DNA from 2 places in the Cryobacterium sp. TMT1-19 genome. Region 1 is predicted to be linked to the other one. Evidence: predicted binding sites of a transcription regulator. Region 1 holds the regulator's gene; the other holds the start of a gene.
What was found. Region 1 encodes LexA, which represses DNA repair genes until DNA is damaged. Its sites were predicted from a motif close to TCGAACANNTGTTCGA; they were not measured.
Positions count from the first base shown of each region.

Region 2: E3T40_RS01875 (DNA polymerase III subunit alpha) is a predicted target of LexA. The motif match lies at 2,585-2,600, and genes of this name have one in related genera.

Region 1 covers NZ_SOHB01000041.1:28,068-36,634, reverse strand. Annotated here, with positions in the region: gene E3T40_RS11175 (methylenetetrahydrofolate reductase) at 1-684, shown strand, start outside; gene metE (5-methyltetrahydropteroyltriglutamate--homocysteine S-methyltransferase) at 681-3,023, shown strand; gene lexA (transcriptional repressor LexA) at 3,257-3,961, opposite strand; gene E3T40_RS11160 (LysM peptidoglycan-binding domain-containing protein) at 4,245-4,601, shown strand; gene E3T40_RS11155 (histidinol-phosphate transaminase) at 4,651-5,730, shown strand; gene hisB (imidazoleglycerol-phosphate dehydratase HisB) at 5,757-6,380, shown strand; gene hisH (imidazole glycerol phosphate synthase subunit HisH) at 6,377-7,009, shown strand; gene priA (bifunctional 1-(5-phosphoribosyl)-5-((5-phosphoribosylamino)methylideneamino)imidazole-4-carboxamide isomerase/phosphoribosylanthranilate isomerase PriA) at 7,067-7,813, shown strand; gene E3T40_RS11135 (SseB family protein) at 7,797-8,567, shown strand, end outside.
Region 2 covers NZ_SOHB01000009.1:9,477-18,043, forward strand. Annotated here, with positions in the region: gene E3T40_RS16585 (acyl-CoA dehydrogenase family protein) at 30-1,208, shown strand; gene E3T40_RS01870 (AI-2E family transporter) at 1,333-2,490, opposite strand; gene E3T40_RS01875 (DNA polymerase III subunit alpha) at 2,640-6,044, shown strand; gene E3T40_RS01880 (heme-binding protein) at 6,066-6,632, shown strand; gene E3T40_RS17255 (hypothetical protein) at 6,869-6,997, opposite strand; gene E3T40_RS01885 (transglycosylase domain-containing protein) at 7,272-8,090, opposite strand; gene pflA (pyruvate formate-lyase-activating protein) at 8,259-8,567, opposite strand, start outside.

The DNA of each region.
Region 1 (8,567 bases):
GCCCTGCGTGGCGACCCGCCGGAAGGCATTCGGGAGGGTGAGGCCTTCCTCGGCGACCTGGGCAGCGCCGCGGAACTGGTGCAGCTGATCCATCGGGTGCAGGCCGAGCGGGTGCCGTACCGCGAGGCCGTGATCCCTGGACTCCCTGCCGCCCGCACGATCAAGCGGGAACGGGAGAAGGTACGCATCGCCGTGGCCGCCTTCCCGAACGGCCACCCGCGCTCCCGGTCGGCCACCCAGGACATCGACGCGCTCCTGGCCAAGCAGGCCGCCGGCGCCAACCTGGCGATCACGCAACTCTTCTTTCACGCCGACCACTACCTCAGCTTCATCCTGCGAGCCCGTGCCGCCGGGGTCGAATTCCCGATCCTGCCCGGGATCATGCCGGTCACGAGCCCGGCCCGCCTGCGCCGCATCCTCGAGTTGTCCGGTGAGGAACTGCCGTCCGAGCTGGCGATCGCGCTCGAGGTGGAGCCGACGAAGGAAGGCCAGCGTGAGATCGGCATCCGTCAGGCCACCGAACTGGCCCGGGAACTCATCGCCGGCGGTGCCCCCGGGCTGCACCTCTACGCCTTCAACCAGCACGAGACCGTGCTCGCCGTGCTCGACGGCTGCGGTCTGCTCACCCCCACCCTGCCTGCTTCCGCACAGCCTGCCCCTCACCCCGTCAAGGAGAACCGATGACCCACTCTTCCGCCTTTTCCGCCTTTCCCGCCGGCACCATCCTGGGCTACCCGCGCATCGGGCCGCGCCGCCAACTGAAGAAGGCCGTCGAAGCGTTCTGGACCGGATCGGTCAGCGCCGACGAGCTCGAGGCGACCGCGGCCGCCCTGCGTCAGAGCACCAGGGAGCGCCTCGTGCTGCTGGGACTCGGCCGGGACGACTCGTCCATCCCGGAATCGTTCTCCTACTACGACCAGATGTTGGATGCCCTGTGCACGGTGGGCGCCGTCCCCGCCCGGTTCGCGCATCTGCGGGGCGCGGACGGCCACCTCGACCTGGCCGGCTACTTCACCCTCGCCCGCGGCGAAGGGGAGAATCCGCCGCTGGAGATGACCAAATGGTTCGACACCAACTACCACTACCTGGTGCCGGAGATCGGCCCCGAGACCGAGTTCACCCTCGCCGGCACCCGCCTGGTGCGCGAGTTCGAGGAGGCGAAGGCGGCCGGATTCCTGACCCGGCCCGTCATCGTCGGCCCGGTCACCTTCCTGCTGCTGAGCAAGCCCAGCGACGAGGCCCCGGCCGGATTCAGTCCGCTTGACCGCCTCGACGACCTTGTGCCGGTCTACGCCGCCCTCCTGCAGCGGCTGCGCGCCGCCGGAGCCGAATGGGTGCAGCTCGACGAGCCTGCCCTGGTCAGCGAGAGCATCGACACCCCGAGAACGGATGCCCTCGCCGGCCTCCGCTTCGCCTACAACACCCTCGGCGCCCTCGCCGAGCGTCCCGCCCTGTTCGTCGCCGCGCCGTACGGCAGCCTCGACGACGCCCTACCCGTTCTTGCCATCACCCCGGTGGAAGCCATTGGGCTTGACCTCGTGCGGGGAAGCGTGCCGGCGGAGACCCCCGGACTGGACACGACCACTCTCGTGGCCGGCATCATTGACGGCCACAATATCTGGCGCGGCGACCTGGCCGCCGCCTTCGACACGGCGGCCGGCCTGGTCCGCCTCTCGCCGCGGATCTCGGTTTCCACCTCAACCTCGCTGCTGCACGTTCCCCACGACGTCGACGATGAATCGGCGCTGGACGACGACCTGAAAAGCTGGCTGGCCTTTGCGGATCAGAAGGTCGCGCAGGTTGCCACACTCGCCCGCGGCCTCAGTCTGGGTCGCCGTGCCATCGAGACCGACCTCTCTGCGGCCTCCGCGGCCCTCGACGCGCGGGGGGTGGCTCCCGGAGTCCACGATGGCGCCGTTCGGGTGCGCGCCGACGCGCTCGCTCCGGGCGACTTCACCCGGGGCGCCTACGCAGACCGAGTGGCAGCCCAGGAGATGGCCCTCGGGCTGCCGTTCCTGCCGACGACCACGATCGGATCCTTCCCGCAGACCGGGGACATCCGTCGGGCCAGGGCGCAGCTGGTACGGGGGGTGCTGAGCACCGCGGAATACCGGGACCTGATGCGCGCCGAAATCCGTCGGGTCGTCGCGTTGCAGGAAGACATCGGCCTCGACGTGATCGTGCACGGGGAGCCGGAACGCAACGACATGGTGCAGTACTTCGCCGAGAACCTGGACGGCTTCGCGGTCACCGAGAACGGCTGGGTGCAGTCCTACGGCAGCCGGTGCGTGCGCCCGTCGATCCTCTGGGGTGACGTGTCCCGACCGCGGCCCATCACGGTCGAGTGGTCGGCGTTCACGCAGGGGCTGACGCCCAAGCCCGTCAAGGGGATGCTCACCGGTCCGGTCACGATCCTCGCGTGGTCGTTCGTGCGCGACGACCAGCCGCTGGGCGAGACGGCCAGGCAGGTGGCCCTGGCCCTCCGGGACGAGATCGCCGACCTGGAGACGGCCGGCATTCAGATCGTCCAGGTCGACGAGCCCGCGCTGCGGGAGCTGCTGCCGTTGAAGCAGAAGGACCAGGCGGAATACCTCGACTGGTCGGTGGGGTCCTTCCGCCTGGCGACGGCCGGTGCGGCCGTGGCCACCCAGATCCACACCCACCTCTGCTACTCGGAGTTCGGGGTGGTCATCGACGCGATCCGCAACCTGGACGCCGATGTGACCAGCATCGAGGCGGCACGCTCTCGCATGGAGGTGGTGGGCGATATCCGGTCCCAGGGCTTCGACCACGGTATCGGCCCGGGAGTGTGGGACATCCACTCGCCGCGTGTGCCGAGCGTATCCGAACTCACCGACCTGCTCGAGCGCGCCGCGGCAGCCATCCCGGCCACCCGGCTCTGGGTGAACCCCGACTGCGGCCTCAAAACCCGCGGCTACGCCGAAACCGTCCAGTCCCTGCACAACATGCTCGCCGCCACCCGCATCCTCCGCGCCCGCCTGACCTCCTCCGTCTCCGCCTGACCCCGCCTCCACCCACACAAAAGCCGGGCACGACACCAAAAACAGTGTTCGTGCCCGGCCCACAAGACCCGGATCACAAGACCCGACCGAAATAACCATGGTGACTCAACGCACGCGCGTCTCCACGACGCTGGTCGAAACCGTCGAGACCAAGAGTCGGACTGAAGTGCTGAAGTGCTGAAGTGCTGAAGTGCTGAAGCGCTGAAGTGCTGATGTGCTGTAGTGCTGATGCCCTAAACCGACCGCAGCACTGCCACAACCTTCCCCAGAATCTCGGCGTGATCGCCGACGATGGGTTCGAAGTTGGTGTTGCGGGGCAGTAGCCAGGTGTGCCCGTCGCGCTGGCGGAAGACCTTGACGGTTGCCTCGTTGTCGAGCATGGCTGCAACGATTTCACCGTTTTCGGCGGTCTTCTGCTGCCGCACGACGACCCAGTCGCCGTCCATTATGGCGGCGTCGATCATCGATTCGCCCGACACCTTGAGCATGAACAGGTCGCCCTTGCCCACCAGCTGGCGGGGTAGCGGGAAGATCTCGTCGATCTGCTGTTCGGCGGTGATCGGGATGCCGGCGGCGATTCGACCGACGAGCGGAACCATGGCGGCGTCGCCGACCTGCACTCCGGTGTGGAAACTCTCCGAGGATCCGGCCGTCGTGTCTTCGGGCGACTGCGGAATCTCGATGAGCACCTCCAGTGCTCGGGGACGGTTCGGGTCTCGGCGGAGGTAACCGCTCAGTTCCAGCTGGTTGAGCTGGTGGGTGACGCTCGACAGTGACGACAGGCCGACGGCGTCGCCGATCTCGCGCATGCTCGGCGGATAGCCGCGTTGGCTGACCGAGCGCTGGATGACGTCGAGGATGGCGAGCTGCTTCTCGCTGAGGCTCTTGCGCCGTCTGGTGCCGCCCTTGTCGCGGGGACCGCTGGTGTTCTGTGCCACGTTCGTCGCTCCTCGTTTTGATTGATGCGCTGGCGGCAAACAGCGAATGCCGCCGATTCACGCGAATGTCGGGGGTGCCTGATTGAGTGTCAATCAACAATCGAAACTGTATCCGCGTTGAGCCCATTAAACAAACATGTATTCGAGTGGGTCGGAGTAAATATTTCAGAAACTACCGAATAAAGCTTGATTGTTCGAATAATCGAATATACATTCGGAACATAAGTTCGCATCCGGCTCTCCCGGCCGAGAGTCGGATGCGTCTTCTCACAGGAGGTATGACATGAGCACTGCACTTGAACGAGGCGCCCCCATCGCGACCGGACGCACCCGGCTCCGACTCACCCGGCGCGGTCGCGTCGTTTTCACGTCCCTGGCTGCCTTTCCGCTCGTAGCCGTGGCCCTGGTCGTCACCCTCAACGGAGGCATCGCCGCCGCCGAGAACTCGACCGTCGCTCGCGTGGCCACGGCCTTCGACTACGTCACTATCAAGTCGGGGCAGTCGCTCTGGCAACTTGCCGAGACAATCGCGCCCACGTCCGATCCGCGCGAGGTGATCGCCGAGATTGTGAGCCTCAACCAGCTGCCGTCCGACAGCGTGCAGCCCGGTCAGCGGCTGGCGCTTCCGAACGACCTGTGAACTACCCGCGGCGAGCCCCCGCCGGTCTCACCCCGGTAACATGGGGGGAGTGACCAGTCTCAACGATCTTCCCCTTCGCGATAATCTGCGCGGACTCACTCCCTATGGGGCGCCGCAGTTGCACGTGCCGGTGGCTCTCAACGTGAACGAGAACACCCACGGCATCCCGGCTGAGGTGGCGCAGGACATCGTGGCGGCGTTGGCTCTGGCGGTCACGACCGTGAACCGATACCCCGATCGGGAGTTCACCGAGCTGCGGGATTCCCTCGCCCGTTATCTTGGTCACGGCCTCACCCGAAAGAACATTTGGGCCGCCAACGGTTCCAACGAGGTTCTTCAGCAGGTGCTGCAGGCCTTCGGCGGCCCGGGTCGGTCCGTGCTCGGCTTCGCGCCGACCTACTCCATGTACCCTCTGCTCGCCTCCGGCACCGGCACCCGCTGGATCGCGGGTGGTCGTGACGCAAAGTTCGAACTCTCCCCGGCCACGGCGCTCGAGTGGGTCGACCGGGTTGCCCCTGACGTCGTCTTCCTCTGCTCGCCGAACAACCCCACCGGCACGCCCCTGTCCCTGGAAACGATCGAGGCCGTCTACGATGCGAGCGACGGCATCGTCGTCGTCGACGAGGCGTACGCCGAGTTCGGGACGGATGACGCGCCAACCGCCCTGAGCCTGCTTCCCGGCCGGGAGCGCCTGCTGGTGTCCCGCACCATGAGCAAGGCGTTCGCCTTCGCCGGTGTGCGCGTCGGCTATCTGGCCGCCGATCCCGCTGTGACGGATGCCCTCCGCCTGGTTCGTCTGCCCTACCACCTGTCCGCGCTCACCCAGGCTGCCGCGGTCGCCGCGCTCGTCCACACGCCCGCGATGCTTGCCATGGTCGACGACATCCGCGGGCAGCGGGACCGCATCGTGAGCGAACTGGCCCGGCTTGGCTACACTCCGCTGCGCAGTGCGAGCAACTTCGTGCTGTTCGGCGGCGTTGAGGACCCTCGGGCCACCTTCGAGGCGCTGCTGGCGGAAGGCATCCTTGTGCGCGACGTCGGCATCCCGGGCCACCTGCGGGTCAGCGCCGGCACCGAGGCCGAGACCACGGCGTTCCTCGACGCCCTCGAGGCGCTTGGGCGGTCGTGAACGGCTCGGGCCAATAAACTAGCCGTATGAGCTTCTCTTTCGCGACCACCTCGCCTCGTTTCGCCCACCTGCAGCGCGAGACCAGCGAGTCGAGCATCGACCTGTCGCTCAATCTCGACGGCACCGGTGAGTCGGACATCCAGACGTCGGTCCCGTTCTTCGATCACCTGCTCACGGCCTTCGCGAAACACTCGTTGACCGACCTCACCGTGCGCGCCCGCGGCGATATCGAGATCGATGTGCACCACACGGTCGAGGACGTCGGCATCCTGCTCGGCCAGGCGATCAAGCAGGCTCTCGGGGACAAATCCGGCATCTCCCGCTACGGTGACGCCGTCGTGCCGCTCGACGAGGCCCTCGTACAGGCCGTCGTCGACATCTCCGGGCGCCCCTACCTCGTGCACCAAGGCGAGCCGGCCGGTTTCGAGTTCCACCTGATCGGCGGCCACTTCACCGGCTCCATGGTGCGCCACGTGTTTGAGGCTATCGCCTTCAACGGCGGCCTCACGGTGCACGTCACCGTGCAGGGCGGCCGCGACCCGCACCACATCGCCGAAGCCGAATTCAAGGCGTTCGCCCGCGCGTTCCGCCAGGCGAAGGCGCTCGACCCGCTGGTGTCCGGCGTCCCCTCGACCAAGGGTGCGCTGTGACCAGCGTCGTTGTCCTCGACTACGGCACCGGAAACGTGCACTCCGCCGTCAAGGCACTCGAACTCGCCGGGGCCGAGGTGACGCTGACCAGCGACCGCCGTCAGGCGCTTGAGGCCGACGGGCTCGTCGTGCCCGGCGTGGGCGCGTTCAGCGCCGTCATGCAGGCTCTGAAGGCGGTGCACGGCGACGAGATCATCGACCGCCGGATCGCGGGCGGACGCCCGGTGCTGGGCATCTGCGTGGGCATGCAGATCATGTTCGAGCACGGCGTCGAACGCGGCGTGGACACGGAGGGGCTGGGCGAATGGCCCGGCACCGTGACGCAGCTGACGGCGCCGGTGCTGCCGCACATGGGCTGGGACACGGTCACGCCGGGGGAGGGCTCGACGCTGTTCCATGGCCTCGAGCAGGAGCGCTTCTACTTCGTGCACTCCTACGCCGCCCAGGAATGGTCCCTCGACGTCATGCCACCGTTCCCGAAACCGATTCTCACCTGGTCCGAGCACGGACAACCTTTCCTGGCCGCCATCGAGAACGGACCGCTTACCGCCACCCAGTTCCACCCGGAGAAATCCGGTGAGGCAGGCATCCGTCTGCTCCATAACTGGCTCGGCACAGTCAAGAACTGACCTTGACTTTTCCCTGACTGACCTGGTCGCCGCGACCATTCCCAACCGAGGACACCCATGACTGTGAATACCCCTTCCCTCCGTCTCGTTCTGCTGCCCGCCGTGGATGTGGCCGACGGCAAGGCCGTTCGCTTGACCCAGGGCGAAGCCGGCACCGAGACCAATTACGGCGACCCCGTCGACGCGGCACTTGACTGGGCCCGCCAGGGCGCCGAGTGGATCCACCTCGTCGACCTCGACGCGGCCTTCGGTCGCGGCAACAACACGGATGTCATCCGCACTGTGATCCGCGAGGTCACGGGCGTGAAGATCGAGCTATCCGGCGGGATCCGCGACGACGCGTCGCTGGACGCGGCCCTGAACGCGGGCGTCAGCCGGATCAACCTGGGCACCGCGGCACTGGAGAACCCGGAGTGGGCGGCGCAGGTCATCGCCCGGCACGGTGACGCCGTCGCCGTCGGGCTCGACGTGCGCGGAACCACCCTCGCCGCCCGCGGCTGGACCAGGGAGGGAGGGGACCTCTGGGAGGTGCTCGCCCGTCTCGAGGAGGCTGGCTGCTCGCGCTACGTCGTCACCGATGTGACCAAGGACGGCACGTTGCAAGGCCCCAACATCGACCTGCTCCGCCAGATGATGGAGCGCACTGACCGACCGGTCGTCGCCTCCGGCGGCATCTCCAGCCTCGACGACCTCCGCGCATTGCGCGAACTTGTACCGCTCGGACTCGAGGGCGCGATCGTCGGAAAAGCCCTCTACGCGGGGGCGTTCACCCTGGGCGAGGCGCTGGATGTCGCGGGCGCGTAACCTCGGCTCCACCGGCCTTCCCGGCGGACCCGGAGGGGGCGACTCCGCCGGGCAACCGTGGGAGGGACGACAGTTTGAGCCCAACATGCACAGCGACGACGACGGGCTCGCGCCCGAGCCGCTGCTGGCGGCCGTGCGCCGCTTCCAGGCTCGGGAGGCCGGCGAAGAGACGGTGGTCGACGCCATCCGTGGCTCACGGCTGCTCGTTCCCCTGGTGACCGAACTCGGCCAATCGGGCACTACCGAAGTTGGCCTCCGCGTCGACAAGACCCAGGAACTGTCGATCATCACCGTGGCCGGGCCTGACGGCCGCACGGTGCTTCCCGTGTTCTCCTCGGTCGCGGCGATGACGGCGTGGAACACGCAGGCCCGGCCGGTCCCGGCCGACGGCGTGCGCGTCGCGCTGGCCGCGGCTCAGGAGAACACCGATCTGGTCGTGCTCGATCCGACCGCGCCCACCGAGTTCGTGGTGCGGCGCCCGGCCCTGTGGGCCATCGCCCAGTCCCTGCCCTGGACCCCCAGCTATGCCAGTCGCGACGTCGCGGATGCCTTTGCCGACTCCGTGGCCACCGAACTGAGTGTGCTCGGGGTTGAGCTGGCCCCCGGCGACCCGGCCGCCCGCCTCGCCGGACCGGAACTAATTGTGCGTCTCGAGCTCGTGGACGGCCTGACCCGCATCGAGCTCGACGCGACCCTCGCCCGGCTCGCGGCTCGCTGGTCATCGAGCGACGTCATCGCCACCCAGGTGGACTCC
Region 2 (8,567 bases), on a different contig from region 1:
TCGGATTGGGGCTCGAGCTGGGGCTCGGAATGGGGCTCGGGCTGGGCGAGGTGCCCTACGTCGACGCCGACCTGATCTTCGTCACCGATCTGCTCACCCCGGGTGAGCGCGCGCGGCTGGCCGCGGCGCGATCGTTCTATCAGGCCGAGGTGCGCCCTCTCGCCGTGGACTACTGGAACCGCGCCGCGTTCCCGTTCGAGCTGCTGCCCCGCCTCGCCGCGCAGAACCTCGCCGCGACCGGTGCTGCCGCGACCAGCCATCTGCTCACGGGGCTGCTGCAGATGGAGCTGACCCGGGCCGACACCTCGATCTCCACGTTCTACGGCGTGCACCACGAGCTGTTCGCCGCCGCCATCGACGAGCTCGGCTCACCCGAGCAGCGGGAACGTCTGCTGCCGGGCCTCCTGGCCCTGGATAAGATCGGGGCCTTCGCCCTGACGGAACCGGATCACGGCTCCGACATCTCCCGCATGATGGAGACCACGGCCACCCGCAGCGGCGACGAGTGGGTGCTCAACGGCACCAAACGCTGGATCGGCAACGGCGCCATGGCCGACTACGTGCTGGTCTGGGCCCGGGACACCGCGGACGGGCAGATCAAGGGATTCATCGTCGAGACGGAGCGGCCCGGGTTCACGGCCACCCCGATCGAGAACAAGATCGCGGTGCGGATCGTGCAGAACGCCGACATCACCCTCACGGAGGTGCGGATCCCGTACACGAACTGGCTGCCGGGCAGCCGGAGCTTTCAGGACACGAACGTGCTGCTCCGGAACTCGCGGATCTGGGTGTCGTGGCAGGCGGTCGGCCAGCAGCTCGCCGCCTTCGACGTGGCCCGCGCCTATGCATTGGAGCGGCGCCAGTTCGGCATGCCCATCGCATCCTTCCAGCTGGCGCAGGAGCAGCTCTCCCGCATGATCGGCAACGCCACCCTGTCGCTGTCGCTGATGGTGCAGATGGCGCGACTGCAGGAGAGCGGGCGGCTCACGATGGACCAGGCGGCCCTCGCGAAGGCGACCTGCACGACCCGGATGCGCGAAACGGTGGCCCTGGGCCGCGGTCTGCTCGGCGGCAACGGCATCAGCACCCGGTACGAGATGGCCAAGATCTTCGCCGACGCCGAGGCGATCTACTCCTACGAGGGCAGCTACGAGATCAACGCGCTGTTGGTCGGCCGGGCCGTGACCGGCATCTCCGCCTTCAGCTGATCACCGCTCGCCCGAACGAATTCGACGGAGATTCTGCCCGAATCGGCCCTGAAAACTCCGAAAAGGCAGTTGTGAACGAGAATCTCCGTCGAATTGGTTCAACACCGAACCTGGCGCGCATCGGCTAGGGTTTCGCGCCGGCCGCCCCGAGCGGCGGGGCAGGCGGGGCAGGCGGGGCAGGCGGGGCCGATTCAACCGGCGCGACCGGCGGCACCGGAACCGGCGTTACCGGAACCGGCGGCGTGGGAACGTTCCAGGCCTTGATGACGGCCCAGCCCACGGCGGCGATCGGCACCGAGATGACCGCGCCGACGATGCCGCCCAGGATCGTGCCGGCCGTCAGTGCCAGCAGGATCACCAGGCCGTGCAGGCGCAGTGACTTGCCGAGCACCACCGGGGACAGGAAGTTGCCCTCGAGCTGGTTGACTGCGACCACGATCGCGACCACGATGATGGCGGTGGTCAGGTCGTTCGTGACGAGGGCCACCAGTGCGGCCAGGATGCCGGCGGCCGTCGCCCCGACGATGGGGATGAAGGCGCCGACGAAGACGATGACGGCGAGCGGCAGCGCCAGCGGAACCTGCAGGATCCACAGTCCGATCCCGATGAACAGGGCGTCGACGAACGCGACGATCGCCGTGCCGCGCACGTAGTTGCCGAATACCTCGACGCTGCTCACGCCGACGCGTACGGCCCGCTCGAGCCGCTTGCCGGCGAGCGGCTGGATGAGGAAGCTCCAAATGCGGGGGCCGTCCTTCAGGAAATAGAAGAGCACGACGAGGCCGAGCACCACGCCGGCCACGATCTCGGCGGCCACGGAGACCCCGACCAGGGCCCCGGACCCGAACTGGCTGCTGGTGGCGAAGTCGATGACCGACTCGCGCACCGAATCGATCTGAGCGGAATCGATCGGCAGCGTGCCGCTGGTGAGCAGTTCCTGCAGGCTGTCGAGCCCCTCGCTGGCCGAGGTGAAGAGGGTGTCCCACTCGCCACGGATGCCGAACACCACGAGGGTGACGACGCCACCGAAGACCGCGACGCTCAAGATCAGGGTGATCGCCGCGGCAAGGGATTCGTTCGCCCCCCGGGCCAGCAGGAACCGCATGAAGGGGCGCAGCGCCGACGCCACGATCAGGGCGATCAGGAGCGGGGTGAAGACCAGCTTGAGCTGCGTGATCCCGTAGATGGCCACCACCAGCAGGGCGAGGACCAGCAGGGCCTGACCGGAGCGGATGGCGGCACGGCCGAGATAGTCCGTCCAGGACGAAGTGGGCGTGGTCATGGGGATCTCCAAACGAGGCGAACGACGGCTGAGCCACCTAGCCTAGCCAGACTGCCGGTAGCGCGTGTCGGCCGTGTGACGTACACTCCCTACATCGAACATTTGTTCTATCTATCACCCATCGACCTGCCCGCCAGAGGAGTACACACATGTTCGCACACCTCCACGTCGCGAGCGCCTACTCCACGCACTTCGGCGTTACTCTCCCCCAGGCGCTGGTGGAGCAGACGCAGGCGCAGAACGGCTCCTTCCTGGCCCTCACCGACCGGGACGGTCTCTACGGCGCGGTCAAGCACGTGCGCGCCTGCGCGGCCGCGGGCATCCGGCCGGGGCTGGGCGCCGACCTCGCGGTGCACGACGACGACGGGCATCCGTTGGGCCGGATCGTGGTGCTCGCCCATGGTGATATGAACGGTCGTGGCTATGCGGCCCTCTGCCGCGCGGTCAGCGCCGCCCACAACAGCGCCGCGCACAGCGCGTCGGGGCGCCCCAGCATCGCCCGCTCGCACCTCGCCGAGCTGGCCGGACTGCGCTGCCTCACCGTGCTGCTCGGCCCTACCTCCGATGTGGGCCAATCGGTCGAGCGCCGCGACACCGACGCGGCCGGGGCCTGCCTCACCGCGTGGCTGCGCGCCCTGCCGCCGCAGTCGGTGGTGGGTGAAATCGTCTGCCATCTGGCGGCGCCGGGGACTCCCGGCAGCGTGACGCCGGCCACCCGCATGCTCGCCCTCTTCGAGCACGCCGCGCTGCCCGCCGTGCTCACCAACGCCGTGCGCTACGGCACCCCCGACGAGGCCGTCACCGCCGACCTGGCCGACGCGGCCCGCACCCTGACGGCGCTGGCGAACCTGGAGCAGCTGCAGACCAACGGCCAGGCCTGGCTGAAACCCGAAGTCGCCATGAGGCAGGTGGCGCGCATGGTCGTCGACGCCGGGCTGCACGACGACGGCGCCGTCGACCGACTGTTCCGCGACACCGAGCAGCTTGCCGAGCGGTGCAGCCTCGACCCGGACTCCGACATCGGCCTGGGTCACCCGCGCATGCCGGAGGCACGCATCATCGGCGTCAGCGGCGACCCGCTGACCGAGCTGCACGCCCGGGCCCGGGCCGGCATCGACGACCGCTACCCCGTCACGTCGCCGGCGGGCCGGTCGCTGGCGGATGCTGCGCACGCACGTCTCGTGCACGAGCTGAAGACGGTGGAGCACCTCGGTTTCGCCGGCTACTTCCTCACCGTCGCCCGGGTGGCGGACATCATCCGGGAGATGGGCATCCGCATCCAGGCGCGCGGGTCCGGGGTGGGCTCGGTGCTCAACTACGCCCTGCACACCTCCTCCGTCGAGCCCATCTCCAACGGGCTGCTCTGGGAGCGGTTCCTCTCCCCCGAGCGGCAGACCCTGCCCGACATCGACCTCGACGTCGAGTCCGCCAGAAGGCACGACGTCTATCGCACGCTCTTCGACACCTTCGGCAGCGATCGGGTGTCGCTGATGTCCATGACGAACGCCTACCGCGGCCGCGGGGCCGTGCGCGACGCCGGCCTGGCCCTCGGCATGAATCACGAGCAGGTGGCCGCGGTGGCCAAGCAGATGTGGCGCTTCAACGCGCGCGACTTCCGCCGCGCCCTGGCCGAGAAGCCCGAGCTCGAGCCGTTGGCCGCCGAGGTGCGCGCCTCCTCGCAGCTCGACCTGCTGGTCGACCTGACCGCCAAACTCGACCGGCTTCCCCGGCACATCTCCGTGCACCCCTGCGGCGTCATCCTCTCCGACGCCTCCCTGCTCGACCGCACCCCGGTGCAGGCATCCGGCATGGGGCTGCCCATGTCCCAGTTCGACAAGCACGACATGGACCCGATGGGCCTGATCAAGCTGGACATCCTCGGTGTGCGCATGCAGTCGGCCATGGCCCACGCCGTCGAGGAACATCACCGATTGTCGGGCGAGACCATTGACCTCGACCGAATCCCACTGAACGACCCGGACACCTTCGAACTGATCCGCTCCACTCGCACCCTCGGCATCTTCCAGATCGAATCTCCCGGCCAGATGGAGCTGGTCGGCAAGCTGCAGCCCGAGGTGTTCAACGACCTCACCGTGGAGATCTCCCTGTTCCGGCCCGGGCCGATGCAGAACAACATGCCCCTGAAATACCTTCAGGCCCGGCATGGGGAGGTGATGCCCGACTACATCCACCCTCGGTTCGAGCCGTTCCTCCGAGAGACGCAGGGTGTGGTGATCTTCCACGAGCAGGTGATGCGCCTGTTCGACGAACTCACCGGCTGCGGGCTCGGCCGAGCGGATGTCTTCCGCCGCCACCTTGGCAAACCGGAGCAGCTTCCCCGGATCGAGGAGTACGTGCGGATGCGTGCCCTCGAGCGCGGGTTCACCCCCGCCGTGATCGACCGCGCCTGGACGGTGCTCGCCGGGTTCGGCAGTTTCGGTTTCGCCAAGGCGCACGGGGCGGCGTTCGCCCTGCCCACCTACCAGTCCGCCTGGCTCAAGACCCACCACCCCGCGGTGTTCCTGGCCGGACTCCTCACCCACGCCCCCGGTATGTGGCCGAAAGACCTGATCGTGGCCGAGGCTCGGCTGCTCGGCGTGCCGGTACTGGGCCTGGACGTGCAACACAGCGCCCTCGACTACCGGGTGGAGCAGATCGACGGCGAGCAGTCCGACGGCGGCCGGCGCGGCATCCGTCTCGCCCTGCCGGAACTCTCCGGCTGCACGGCCGCCGAACGCGCCCGCATCGTGCGCCACCAGCCGTTCACCTCGCTGCAGGACTTCCGGGACCGGGTGCGCCCGCGGCGCAGCACGTTCGAGGCGCTCGCCCGGGTGGGAGCGCTCGACAGCTTCATCGGGTACGACCGCACCCGTCGGCACGAGCTGCTCGCCCACATCCAGTCTCTCCGCGGCACAGCGGTCACCATCCACGACGACCAGCTCGCCTTCGACGTGCCTCTGCCGGTGCTCGAATACGAGGGGTCCCGGTTCAACGCGGTGACCTCGCTCGAGCTGCGCGGCCGCAGCCAGACCGACCTCGAACTCAGGGATCTGGGCCTGGCGGTGTCCGGGCACCAGATGGCCCGGTTCTACCCGCTGTTCACGGAGCTGGGCGTTACGCCGGCCTCCGAGCTGATCAACCTGCCCGGCGGCACCGAGGTGCTCCTGGCCGGGGTGCGCCGAGCCACGAACACGCCGCCGATGCGAAACGGGCGCCGGGTGGTCTTCGTCAGCCTCGACGACGGCACCGGACCGGTCTCGAACGTCGTGTTCTTCCACGACGCCCAGGAGCGCATCGGCGGCCCGGTGTTCCACACCGGCCAGCTGCTGGTGCGCGGCCGCACCCGTCGGTCCGGCGCGAAGGGCGTCTCCGTCACGGGCGAGAACCTGTGGGATCTCACGGATGTCGCCCGCCGGGTCAAGCTGCGTCACGCGGGCGAGGCGGCCGCCCGGAACGCCGACCGCGCCCACGACCTGGCCGACGAACTGGCCGAGGACCTGGCGGCCATGGCGACCACGAATGTGCACCATCTATGGCCCCGACGCACCGCCTGACCCGCGCCTACACTGTTGTCCATGACCGAGAAACAGCGCTACGACGTGCTTCGTCAGTACGCCGACTTCGAACTGCGTCACTATCCCCGCACCGTGCTGGTGCAGGTGGAGGTGGCCGGGGACTTCTCCGCGGCCGGCAACCGCGGCTTCGGGCCGCTCTTCCAATACATCAGCGGCAACAACCAGACCTCGACACGCCTCGCGATGACCGCGCCCGTGATCCAGGAGACCACGACCCCGCAGAGCCACACCGTCAGCTTCGTCCTCCCCGACGGGATGCCGCCCGCGGAGGTGCCCGTGCCCCGCAACGCGCAGGTCAGCACGAAGGAGGTCCCCGAGCGCACGGTCGCCGCCCGCCGCTTCAGCGGCGGCTGGAGCGAGGAAAGGTTCGCGCAGAACGGCACCCTCCTCGTCGACGCGGTGCGCCGCGAGGGTCTCCTGCTCGCAGGCCGACCCTATTTCGCCCGCTTCGACCCACCCTGGAAGCCGAGCTTCCTCAGGCACAACGAAGCGCTCGTCGCCGTCACCGTCACCGGTTCCGGTTCCGTCACCGGTTCCGGTTCCGGTTCCGGTTCCGGAATTTCCTAGTCGTCGGAATTGTCCGTCGAGCTGCCAGGCCTCCCCGGTGACGCTGACGACGGCGGCGACGGTCGCCACCTTCGAGCTGGCCCCGACCATCCAGGTGTCCTTGCCTCCGTCCGTGGTACCGGTCTTGCCGATCAGAGGCACCCGGGGCGTGGTGGCACCCCATGACTGCTGAGCCGTGTTGTCGGTCATCACCCGACGCGTCGCGTAGACCATGCCTGCGAAGGCACCGGCCATGGTCAGCGGAGCCACCTCATTCGTTCGATCACGGCCGCCGCGGTCTGCACGAGCGGGCTGCCGTCGGCGCGATGCACTCCGAAAGCCTCGGCCGTCTGACGGATGCCGCACAGGTCCAGTTTCTTCGCCATCCCGATGAAGCCCGTATTGATCGAGCCGAGGGTGGACTCGAGCGCGCTGTAGTTTCCGCCGCTCTCCCCGGCGTCGTTTCTCGGGTTCCAGTTCTGAAAAACATAGTTCTGCGGCCCCCGACAACTGTCGTTGAACGTGCCCCAGTTGGCCTTCCGCGCCGAGTCGACGCGCTCGTCCGGCCGGTGGCCCGTCTTCAGCCATTCCGCCAGGGTGAAGGCCTGTAGGTCGACCCCGGCTGGAACCCGCTCGAACCACCCTCGGCATAGTCGGTGTCTAGTTGACCCCGTTGTAGGCGGCGCTGGTGGCCTGCACGCTCGTGATGACGCTGCCCACGTCCTTGCCGGGGTACTCCATCGGCACATTGGCCGCCAGGGTCGCTTCCGCCGCCAACTGGAGGTCGAGGTCCAGGATGGTGTACACGGCGTAGCCGCCGCGCCGGGAGTTCTGCAGGCGCTTCCCGTCGTCCTCCCCGAACGCCGGGTCGTTCCGGAGCAGGTGCGTCACGTAGTCGCAGAAGTAGGCGCTGCCCCCGGCGGTCTGGCAGCCGGTGCTCGGCTCCTGGATGGCCGGTTGAACCGGTGTGGCCACGGCAGCCTGGAATTCCGCTGCGGTGATCTTCTCGTGCTCGACCATCTCGCGCAGGATGTAGTCCCGGCGTGCCTTGTTGACTGCGTAGCCGTTGGTCTCACTGCCGGGATTGTCGAGGCGAAACTTGGCCGGGTTGTTCACGATCGCCACCAGGCTTGCGGCCTGCGGCAGGGTGAGCTCTGCGGCCGTCGTGCCGAAGTAGTAGTTCGCCGCGGCCTCGATGCCGTAGACGGTGCCGCCGAAACCGGTGATGTTGAGGTACTGGCGCAGGATGTCGTTCTGGGGGAATTTCTTCTCCGCCGCGATTGCGAGGCGCATTTCCTTGATCTCGCGGGCGGGGGTGGTGGCGTAGATGTTGCTCTTCTGGGAGAGCGGTTCGATGTCCAGGTAGCCCGGCAGACTCTCGAACACGGTGATCGCATTGGTGGCACCGAGACCAGAGAGCGCGATCACCGGGGTGATGGCCGCGGTGACGAGCAGCCCGGCCACGGCACTCAAAACCACGAGGCCCAGCCCCTCCGATGAGCAGAAATGCGAGCCCGCAAATGCCGATCAGTCGAGCCACTCCGGCTTTTCTGCGGTTGGCAGGAGGCATCCTCTGGCTTACTGCGCAGAAAAGGCGTGGCACCGGTAGAGATGCCACGCCTCGTCTGGTTCGAGTGTGATTCGCGTCTAGAAGACCGTCAGGCCCCGCGCCTCGAACTGGGCCCTCACCCGCACCAGCAGTGCCTCATCCGGAGGATGAGAGCCGTGCAGCGGGTATGGAATGTTCAGCCGGTCCCATTTGTCCTCCCCCATCTGGTGGAAGGGCAGAACCTCAACGCGCTGCACGTTCGGCCAGCGCGACACGATCTCGGCGACGGCGTCGACGTTGTCGACGGCGTCGGTCAGACCCGGGACGAGAACGAAACGCGCCCAGACGGGAATGTTCCGCTCGCTCAGGCGGTCACCGAATGCGATCGTCGGAGCGAGGTCTCGGCC